One region of the Paenibacillus sp. PK3_47 genome, then DNA from elsewhere that is predicted to be linked to it. Evidence: riboswitches for the same ligand, from Rfam matches in the RefSeq annotation. Region 1 holds a riboswitch; each other region holds the start of a gene.
The links. Region 1 has a riboswitch for cobalamin ahead of C2I18_RS22085 (S-layer homology domain-containing protein). Riboswitches for the same ligand answer to the same signal wherever they lie in the genome.
Positions count from the first base shown of each region.

Region 1 (3,281 bases):
TGGCGTTCATTCCTTCCCTGTCAAACACCGTCTTTCCTTGATCAATGCCCTATCCTCAAGAGTTTCTTTGAAATGCCTGGAACGGATCTGCAGCTGTAACGAGATTCATAAAGTCTATCTGGATACGGTAAAACATTCCTCTTTAAACATAGCGACTCCTTCTATCGGGGCAGCGGCTCTCCAGACCACCAAAGGACTTACCGGAAAAGGAATCAACATCGCCATCATTGATACCGGAATTTACTGTCATCCGGATCTGACCAAACCAGTTAACCGGATCTTTGCCTTCAAGGATTTCATCAATCATAGAAAAAAGCCCTATGACGACAATGGTCACGGAACCCATATCGCCGGGGATGCTGCAGGCAACGGATGGGCCAGCAAAGGCAAATACAGGGGGCCTGCACCGGAAGCCGGTATTGTCGGTGTTAAAGTATTGGACCAGAACGGCGACGGCTATGATTCTACCATTATCAAAGGGATCGAATGGTGCATTGCAGAGCGCAAGCGCCTCAGGCTGCGTATCCTGTCGATGTCCTTCGGCGGTCCAGTGAACACATCCTGCAAAGACGATCCGCTCTGCCAGGCTGTTGAAAAAGCCGTCCAGGCCGGACTCACTGTCGTCATCGCCGCGGGCAACAGCGGACCCGGACCAAAGACGGTTGAATCACCGGGAATCAGTCCCTCAGCGATAACCGTAGGTGCAGTTAATGACAGGCGGACCCTAACGCAAAAGGACGATGTCATTACGTTCTATTCCAGCCGCGGTCCTGCTCCGGGCGGCAAGGTGAAACCCGACATCGTTGCTCCGGGCGAATCAGTGATCTCGCTGCGCGCGCCGGGTTCACTGCTGGCCCGCCAGTCCCCCCAGGAGAGTATCGGCAAGTTCTACTACAGGCTCTCCGGGACCAGCATCTCTGCCCCGATTGTCTCCGGCGCAGCCGCGCAGCTGCTGCAGCGTTTCCCTGGCATGTCCCCGCGCCAGGTCAAAGCTGCACTAAAGAAGAATGCCTTCCGTCTCGGCCTCAAGCCCAATACGGCAGGAAGCGGCGAAATTAATGTCAGATTTCTGCGAAAATGCTAAAGGGGCTCCCCCATAAGCCATAAAATGGCTGCTTGGGCAGCCCCTTCTTCTACTGTTTTCTTTATAATCTATTACTGACGATGATAGCTTAAGGAGCTGTTCATAACATGGAAAAAGAACATTTGGGACCACAGCAAGGAAGACATGCCCCAAGGCACAGCGCTGCAAAGTATCGCCCTTATTCCGCTGGAGGCTTTTATTTGTAAAGTGAAAAATAACATTTCAATAGATGAGTCTTTCATTCTGGACCAGTGTCCGCCTTCTTGCGGTTATTACGGAATTTTTCAGAGGGGGAGCTCCCTTTACTGGTATAAACAGTTTTTTAAAGATGACACTTCCGCGCTCTTTACTTACAATGTGACGGACAAGCACCTGCAGCAAGTGAGGATTCAGGAAACGTACGACAGGATTTTTTTATAACCGGTGAACCGGTAATCTTCGGACGCTTCGCCACACATTGTTATATTCCTTCTGCGGACTGTCATATTTTTTGCCTATAACAAGCGTATTGACGCAGCGGCTGAACTTACGTATCCTATGGTGAAGGAAAATAAATGAATTTCATAGTTAACACAATAAGTTACGGAAGCTGGTGAGAGTCCAGCACGGTCCACGCCACTGTAAGGGAGTCATCCTAAGTCAGGTCGGTGCTTATTGTGTATAACTGAGCCCTTCGAGGTAAAGGGCGGTTATCAGAAACTCTTATTTGAGTCTCTTTAACCACGCCTCTTCCATTCATGGGAGAGGCTTTCTCACTATTCTAGGGTCAGAAAGGGAAGAGAGAAATGGGGAAAAGCTTTAAAAAGGTTCTTGTATCCGGGTTGGCATCAGCCTTACTGTTAGGTTCAGCAGGGCTGGGCAACTTACAGGCTGACGCAGCTAAAGAACCGGTTGTCTTCACGAACACGAATGTAGAGGTAAACTCAATTGTATCATGGGCTACGGGGTACCGCGATTACAAACCTAATACGGCTGAAGGAAATGTATTAGAATCTTACAGAACACCGGAGAATGCTGTCGGACCTTACTCTTCTTCTTTGGTAGTATTAGGAGACAACGGCGAAATTACAATGGAGTTTGAGGGAATCGGGGACGGGCCCGGACAAGACTTTGCGGTCTTTGAAAACGGCTTTGCTACAGGGCCCGATAACACACTTGGTTTTCTGGAATTGGCTTATGTACAGGTGTCTTCCAACGGAACAGATTGGGTACAGTTTGACTCCTCTGCCTTGAGGAATACCAAAGTCGGCTCTTATGAAGGAGTAGATCCTTCCCAGTATAACGGACTGGCCGGCAAGGCACTCGGCGGTTTCGGAACCGGGTTTGATCTGGCAGCGCTCAAAGACAAAGAGGAAGTTGCCGCCGGACTCGTTAAGCTGAATGATATCAAATACGTTAAGATTATCGACATTAAGGGCGACGGTACCAACAAGGACAGTTACGGCCGGCCAATCTATGATCCTGATCCTTCCGGAGGATCTGCCGGTTTTGATCTCAGAGCAGTCGGTGTTATTAACAAAAACTATGCCGTCACTCCGCCTTTTAATAAAGGGCTGGAGTTCGACCTGGACGCTGAAATTACGCAGGCCGTTGCGGGATACTCACAGCAAGTCTATGATGATTGGGCTTCTGTAGCCTCCAATCTTACAGGTCTTGCACCTGACCCGGACTATATCGCCGCTTACACCAAGCAGGTCATTGATGCGGCAGGAGTCTATAAGAAAGGCACAGATATCGCCAAAGTCATCATAGGCTTGACTGCAGCAGATGTTAATATAAAGGATATCGGCGGCATTAACCTTCTGGATAAGGCTGTCAACTTTGATCCTGCACGGCTTACGGTCTCCAACGACGTCGTATACATGCTGCTTGCCCTGGACTCCGGAAGATATGAGATCCCTGAAGGAAGCAAGGTAACCAGAGAATTCCTGGTGGACAAGCTTCTTTCCCTTAAAATAAAAGGCGGCGGCTGGTCATTCTTCGGCTCCACACCTGACCCGGATATGTCCGGGATTATCATGGCGGGTCTTGCCCCTTACTATGACACTAACCCTCAGGTAAAGGCTGCTATTGATGAGACGGCAGCGTATTGGAAAGGCAAGCAGATTACGAACAGCAACAGTCTGGGCCAGCTGATTCTTGGTCTCGCTGCAAATGAGATTGACCCTGCAGGTGAGGATTACAAGCAGGGTGACAA
Region 1 covers NZ_CP026029.1:5,079,798-5,083,078, reverse strand. The annotation lists gene C2I18_RS22090 (S8 family peptidase) at 1-1,084, shown strand, start outside; adenosylcobalamin (AdoCbl) riboswitch at 1,642-1,778, shown strand; gene C2I18_RS22085 (S-layer homology domain-containing protein) at 1,906-3,281, shown strand, end outside.

Region 2 (3,281 bases), 2.3 Mb from region 1:
CGGTTCGATGAAGGCAACATCAGCATAAATGACCGGCGGTTTAACACAGCGGGAGCCGTAGGACTGCACCCAGCCGCCTTGGGTAAAGAGGTAACCCGCCAGCTTTTCCCCGAAAAACTCTACCATATCGGTACGCTCAAATTCCCCGTGCACCAGCACATCCAGACCCAGTTCTTCCTGGAAGGTAATCACATCCGCGATCTGCTGGCGGATATATCCTTCATATCGCTCCAGACTCCATACACCCTTCCGCCATTTCAGCCGTGCCTGCCGCACCTCCGTTGTCTGCGGAAAGCTTCCGATGGTTGTAGTGGGCAGCAGCGGCAGCTGCCATTTCTCCTGCTGCACCTTAACGCGCTCTGCAAAAGGCAAGTTCCGGCTGTCCCGAAGCTTGGCCAGATTCCTGGCCTGTTCTGCCACATCCTGACGGCCTCTCTCCGGCAGTGCCCGGAATACAGCAAGCGCCTTGCGGCTCACAGCCAGAGCGTCTGCATACGCCTCTGCATCGGCCGCTGCAGCAGCAATCAGGCCAAGCTCTGCCAGCTTCTCATCAGCAAAGGCCAGCGCCTGCTTCACTTCCACCTTCAGCCTGCCCTCGCCCTTGACGGTTACAGGCACATGCAGAAGGCTGGAGGACGGCTGGAGGATCAAACGTTCCGCCGGCACATAGGCAATCAGCTTGCGGACAAGCTCAAGCTTGGCATCCAGATCCGCGCGCCAGATATTCCGCCCGTCGATAATACCCGCTCCCAGCCATTTGTCCTCCGGCCAGCCCAAAGACGCAATGGAGTTCAGATTGGCGCCTTTGTCATGTACAAAATCCAGGCCGATTCCCTGCACCGGCAGCTTAAGCAGCGCTTCCAGCGGTTCGGCCGCTTCGAAGTACGTTTGCAGCAAAATCTGCAGGCCGGGAACGGATGCCGCAATTTCACCATAGATCGTGTTCAGCAGTACGGTATCATCTTCTGTGAGTCCTGCAACAATGGCAGGCTCATCGATCTGTACCCATGCCACCCCCTCCTGCTGCAGCTCCTGGAGCAGCTGCACATAGACAGGAAGGAAGCGGGCTGCCACTTCATTAATTTCAGCAGCCGGAAAGCCTTTGGAGAGCTTAAGGAAAGTATAAAGTCCAATGATCACGGGTTTGCCTTCAATCCCTGCCTGCGCTTTGGCGAACCGGTAAGCCGCCAGCGGCTTGTTCTCCGTAAGCCGCGGAGTCCGGCTCCCGATCTCCGGTACGATGTAATGGTAATTCGTATTGAACCATTTGGTCATCTCGCAGGCAGGAGCCTCTGCACTGCCGCGCGCCATGGCAAAGTACAGATCAAGACTGACTTGTCCGCCGTCATAGCTGTATCTTGGCGGAACGATCCCGAACATCGCAGCGGTATCCAGCACATGATCATAGAAGGTGAAGTCATTCACCGGAATCTGCGTGATCCCGGCCTGCTGCTGCGCCTTCAAATGCTGAAGCTGAATCTCCGCCATCTGCGCAAGAAAATCCTGCTCATTGATTTTACCGCTCCAGTAGGACTCCAGCGTCTTCTTCCACTCCCGGTTGCTGCCGATTCTCGGGTAGCCCAGGTTGCCTGTAATTAGTTTATTTGCCATGTTCTCCACTCCTCAGTGTACATTTTCATCCACTATATACGTTGTTATAAGAACTATATCAGCTTTCCGATCATCAAAAAGGCGTTTTTCCCCGCAGCAGGCCAAGGGAAAGACGCCCATACAAATTTCATGGATAGTCTTAACACCTCCCTATCTTCCGTAGGTAATGCAGTGCTGTTGAAACAGGCAGGTCTCCTGGCTGGCGGAATCAGCATCCTGCAGCAGGTCTTCCCGGCAGTGGTGAGCCAGTGACATAAGCAGCTGAGGACTATCCGTTACAGTGGCGGGACCGCACCGGCTTTTCACCGGATTTCCCTTTTAAGCCTGCCGGTTCTTCGTGTGATCCCGGCAAGCACCTGTCTCCCTTTATGGACTTATTGATGGTTATGTGTTGCTGTTGTTGCCATCATACTGAATCACCTGCTGCGGTGCAATCCATTCCGGATAAATCAGCTATACGCATTCCCTATAGCCGATGTAATTCAGGTGCCGCAAGAAGGCAGATAAGCCATAAACAGAAGGAATAAGATTCCAAAAGCCTTATAAGCTAAATCTATAATTAGCACACCACAAAAAAGGCTGCACCCTCCCTTTGGGAAGGTGCAGCCTTTTGAAGAAACAAAATTTAGAACCAGATCAGGTAAACCACACCTGCGAGCACAATCCGGTAGATGGCGAACGGCAGCAGCTTGATCCGGTTGATCAGCTTGAGGAAAAACCGCATGGACACCAGCGCGAACACAAATGCGCTGATAAACCCAACGATAAAAAACGGCAGGGCATCCATTGTGAAGTACTCCCAGTTTTTGACCAGTGAAATCAGGCTTGCCCCGGCCATAATCGGAACTGCCATGATAAAGGTAAAGTCAGCGGCGGCACGGTGGCTCATTCCCAGCAGCACGCCGCCGGAGATGGTTGACCCGGAGCGTGAGAAGCCCGGCCACAATGAGATACACTGGATCAGACCCACGGACAGCGCCTGCTTGTATGTAATTTGATCCACAGTCTCAATTTTCGCTTTCTTCGGCGCAAACCGGTCGGCAATAATCATAAAAATAGCTCCGACTACAAGACCGATAAGCACAGTTGACGTTGAGAACAGATGCTCATCGATGTAATCCTCGAATAAGAGTCCCAGCACACCGGCAGGAATAAGTCCGACAATAACCTGTGCCAGCTTCAGGCGGCCCTGCGTCTCTTCCTTAGGCAGTCCGTCCGGTACAGCTGCGAGCTCCTTGCTGCTGAAGCGTTTGAGGCCCAGCAGATCAATGAACCGGTTACGGAAGATTACAACAACCGCGAGGATCGAGCCCAGCTGAATGACGACTTTGAAGGTATTGGCTGCATACTTGCCCAGGAACTCCTGCGATTTGAGCCACATATCATCCACGATAATCATATGCCCTGTCGAGGACACCGGAGCAAACTCCGTCAGTCCTTCGACAATTCCCAGAATAATGGCTTTAATAATAGTGAGCAGATCCATGTTTCTCCCCCTTGTTATAGCCGCAGCCATCGCTGCGGTATTAAATCATCTGTATTATAACTTGAATAACAGGTTTATTCCGCATTATTCGCAGTTTTGGCATCCCGCTGCCGTTTGCGGAAATACAGAAAACCGAACAATACGAGCGCCGCTGCAATCAATACATACACAACATTGGAGTACG
Region 2 covers NZ_CP026029.1:613,491-616,771, forward strand. The annotation lists gene metE (5-methyltetrahydropteroyltriglutamate--homocysteine S-methyltransferase) at 1-1,611, opposite strand, end outside; cobalamin riboswitch at 1,780-1,986, opposite strand; gene C2I18_RS02940 (undecaprenyl-diphosphate phosphatase) at 2,237-3,097, opposite strand; gene C2I18_RS02945 (DedA family protein) at 3,172-3,281, opposite strand, start outside.
Region 2: another riboswitch for cobalamin. It lies ahead of metE (5-methyltetrahydropteroyltriglutamate--homocysteine S-methyltransferase); the one in region 1 lies ahead of C2I18_RS22085 (S-layer homology domain-containing protein).

Region 3 (3,281 bases), 1.3 Mb from region 1:
CATTGTGGCGGTCAGCCTGCTGCGCCCGGACAGCAAGGAGGCCGCTCTGCCGGCGGCCAGTCCGTCGCCGTCCGCTGCGGCCGCGTTTGCCCCCGCTGCCGTGTATCTCGGCAGCGAAGGGGCGGAGGGGACCGGCAGCCGGCTGGTGTTCTCCTTTGCCGACGCTGAGGAATGCACCGCCTTTAACCCGGCGGTGATTAGTGTAACGGCCTCCGGCGGGGACGCGGTGGCCTACGATGTTACGGCGATTGAACGGGGCGGCTGTCCCGTTCAATCGCCGGAGGCTGGAGCCGCCGGGGATGACGGCGGCGGAAACGCGGCTGCGGCGGATGCAGCCGGGGAAGAGAGCGGCGCGGCGGAGAACGCGCCTGCCGAGGGCGAGGGCGGCGCAGCGGAGGACGCGCCTGCCGAGGGCGATAGCGGCGCGGCGGAGAACGCGGCCGCTGAAGGTGATGGCGGCGCGGGGGAGAACGCGGCCGCTGAGGGTGATGGCGGCGCGGCAGAGAACGCGCCTGCCGCCAACACAGGCACGGCTCCGTACACCGTCAACGCGCTGCTTGAAGCGGGAGCCAGCGTTGCGGTAGGTGATATGATCACCGCCGGAAAGTACTCGCTGATGCTCGAAGCAAGTCCTGGCAGTACGCCGCCGTCAGCTACTCCGTCAGCTGCTGATACGGATGCTGATACAGGCAGCCCTGAGCCTTCCGCTGAAGCAAGTGCGGATGCGGAAGCTGAGTAACAGCATGAGCCGCTACCTCATATGCGGATTATGCTGCGAATGTGACAGAGCTGAATGTTTCTCATAGTAAAACCAGACAAAGCAGCGTTTCCCGTAATTCGGGGAAACGCTGCTTTACTTTTATGGACATTCCCTGCGCTAACGGACCCAGGATCCGTTATTTATTGATTTTGGCACGCTTATTATTTCTAACGGACCGAGGTTCCGTTATTCGCACCAAAATGACCTCATCTGCACACTTTTACTGAAAATAAGGCCCACTGAGTCCGTTAGATTCTGTGAGCGCCTGAAATCGCGGAAATAACGCCCCCTGTGTCCGTTACGCTCGGTCAGTCGCTCAGGATTCCGGTAAAATAGGTACCCTTAAACCCTATAAAACTGCTGACGCCCATTTCCATTAGCACAAGCCGCTATCATCCTCACAACAACTATCCCCGCCGCCGGACTATTTTCTTCAATAAAAGCGGAGAACGGCTGACTAACTAACATTTGGAATCTCTCAAATCCTGTTGGCATTCGCAGGTAACAGTCACTAACTCCTGACCGGGTACCGTTTTCCATTCAGCTTTTCTATGGACATACCGGAGATTACTAGATATGATTATGAAAATAATTAAAATTTAATAAGCACTAGGAAAAGGTGCGGTTCTACGCGTAGAATCCGCTTAAAAGGGAAGTCCGGTGCAAATCCGGTGCGGACCCGCCACTGTAAATGCGAAGCAACTCTCGGAGTGCCACTGTCCTGTGATCAAGGGTGGGAAGGCAGAGGGAAGCGATGAAGCATAAGCCAGGAGACCTGCCTTTTTCCGGAACGTTTCTATTCTTCGTGGGGTGAGAATGCGGAACATATGCAGATGAAATGAACTGTCGGTGTGGCTTTGGCACCGTTATGCTCGCTGTGTATTTTCCCTGGCCGCCCTTCGTGGGGCGGCTTATTAGCGTGTCAGAATGTGTAAACTTTTGGGCCCTCCCGCAAAGAACTTGATAACACATTGAAGCAAGGCCCCACTCAGTTTGTGGGGATATTTAGTGCGGACAGGCGGGTTGCGTTCATCCGGCTGATTTATGCTCCTGGAGAAAGAGTGCTGAATCAGGCAGGTAATGTGAAGCGAGTATCGGCAGATGCTTTTTTGTAGTGTCTGCTGCAAGACTAATATTATTATAGGAAAGAGGTTAATGATGAAGACGATTCTTTCTGCCAAGTCCTTTGTGCTTGGTCTGGCATTATTGCTGGTTATTTCAACGTTGGGTTCGGCTTTTGTTCCGGCAGGACAGGCTTTTGCTGCTGAGACAGCCCTAGCGGCAGCAGACACTGGTGCGACAGATGTATCTGCAGCCGACGCTCCCCAAATCACTGTATCCGAAGCTATAGAAGACACCGTCAAGCTTATCCTAAACAGCGGTGTGAAGTCCGACTGGGAGGCGATCGGGATAACCCGGGCCGGATACCAGGTGCCGGGGAGCTATCTCCAAGTGTTGGAGAACACAGTACAGACTGAAGGCAGACTTAGCAAAGTTACCGATTATGCCCGGACCGTACTTGCCATAACAGCTCTTGGCGGTGATGCGGCGAATTTCGCCGGCAGCGGTTCTGCAGCAGGGTACAACCTGTTGGAGAAGCTGTATAACAGCGACAAAATGAGCAGTGAGACGGTGAACGGACCCGTGTATGCACTGCTTGCGCTTGATTCCGGCAGCTATACTATTCCGGACGGTGCCAAGTGGACACGCACAGCGCTGGTAGACGAGATTCTGAAACAACAAAAAGATGATGGCGGTTTTGCCCTGTTCGGCTCGGCCGGAGATCCTGATATAACGGCGATGACCCTGACAGCGTTGGCGCCGTACCAAGATAAGCCTGAAGTGAAGACAGCCGGTGAAAAAGCTGTACAATGGCTATCCTCCCGTCAAGATGCCAACGGTGGCTACGGCGGCAGCAGTGAAAGTGTTGCCCAGGCTATTATCGCGCTCACTTCCAACGGAATTGATCCAACAGGGGAACGTTTTACTAAGAATGGAACCGACCTTGTAGGAAGATTAATGAGCTTCTTCGTGCAAGGCGGCGGTTTTTCACATACCCCAGGTGCTGCTGCTAATTCACAGGCAACCGAGCAGGGCCTGCAGGCCCTCGTTGCCTACAATCTGCTCGGCGGCAGCGGCAAGCTGTATGACTTCCCTAAGCCTGCGCAGCCTGAAGAACCCTCTGCCGTTAATGTGGCGCTGTCTGTTGAAGGACCGCAGGGAACAGTGGCAGAAGGCAAACTAACGGCCCTCAATGCTCTGGATGCGCTGAAACAGCTCACGGCGGCCCGCAATATTCCGCTTGATATTACTGTATATCCGTTTGGCAGTATGGTTGATGGAATTAACGGGATTAAGGGCGGCACTTACGGCGGCGGCTACTGGACTTTTCTTGTCCATCGAGGCGGGGAATGGGTGTATCCTGAATTAGGGATGGATTCCTATCCGCTTAAGGAAGCGGACCGTATTCTGATCTATTTTGGCGGAATGAATACCCCGGTGGTAGATTCAGTCACCATCA
Region 3 covers NZ_CP026029.1:3,742,337-3,745,617, forward strand. The annotation lists gene C2I18_RS16620 (GAP1-N2 domain-containing protein) at 1-739, shown strand, start outside; cobalamin riboswitch at 1,361-1,557, shown strand; gene C2I18_RS16625 (S-layer homology domain-containing protein) at 1,916-3,281, shown strand, end outside.
Region 3: another riboswitch for cobalamin. It lies ahead of C2I18_RS16625 (S-layer homology domain-containing protein); the one in region 1 lies ahead of C2I18_RS22085 (S-layer homology domain-containing protein).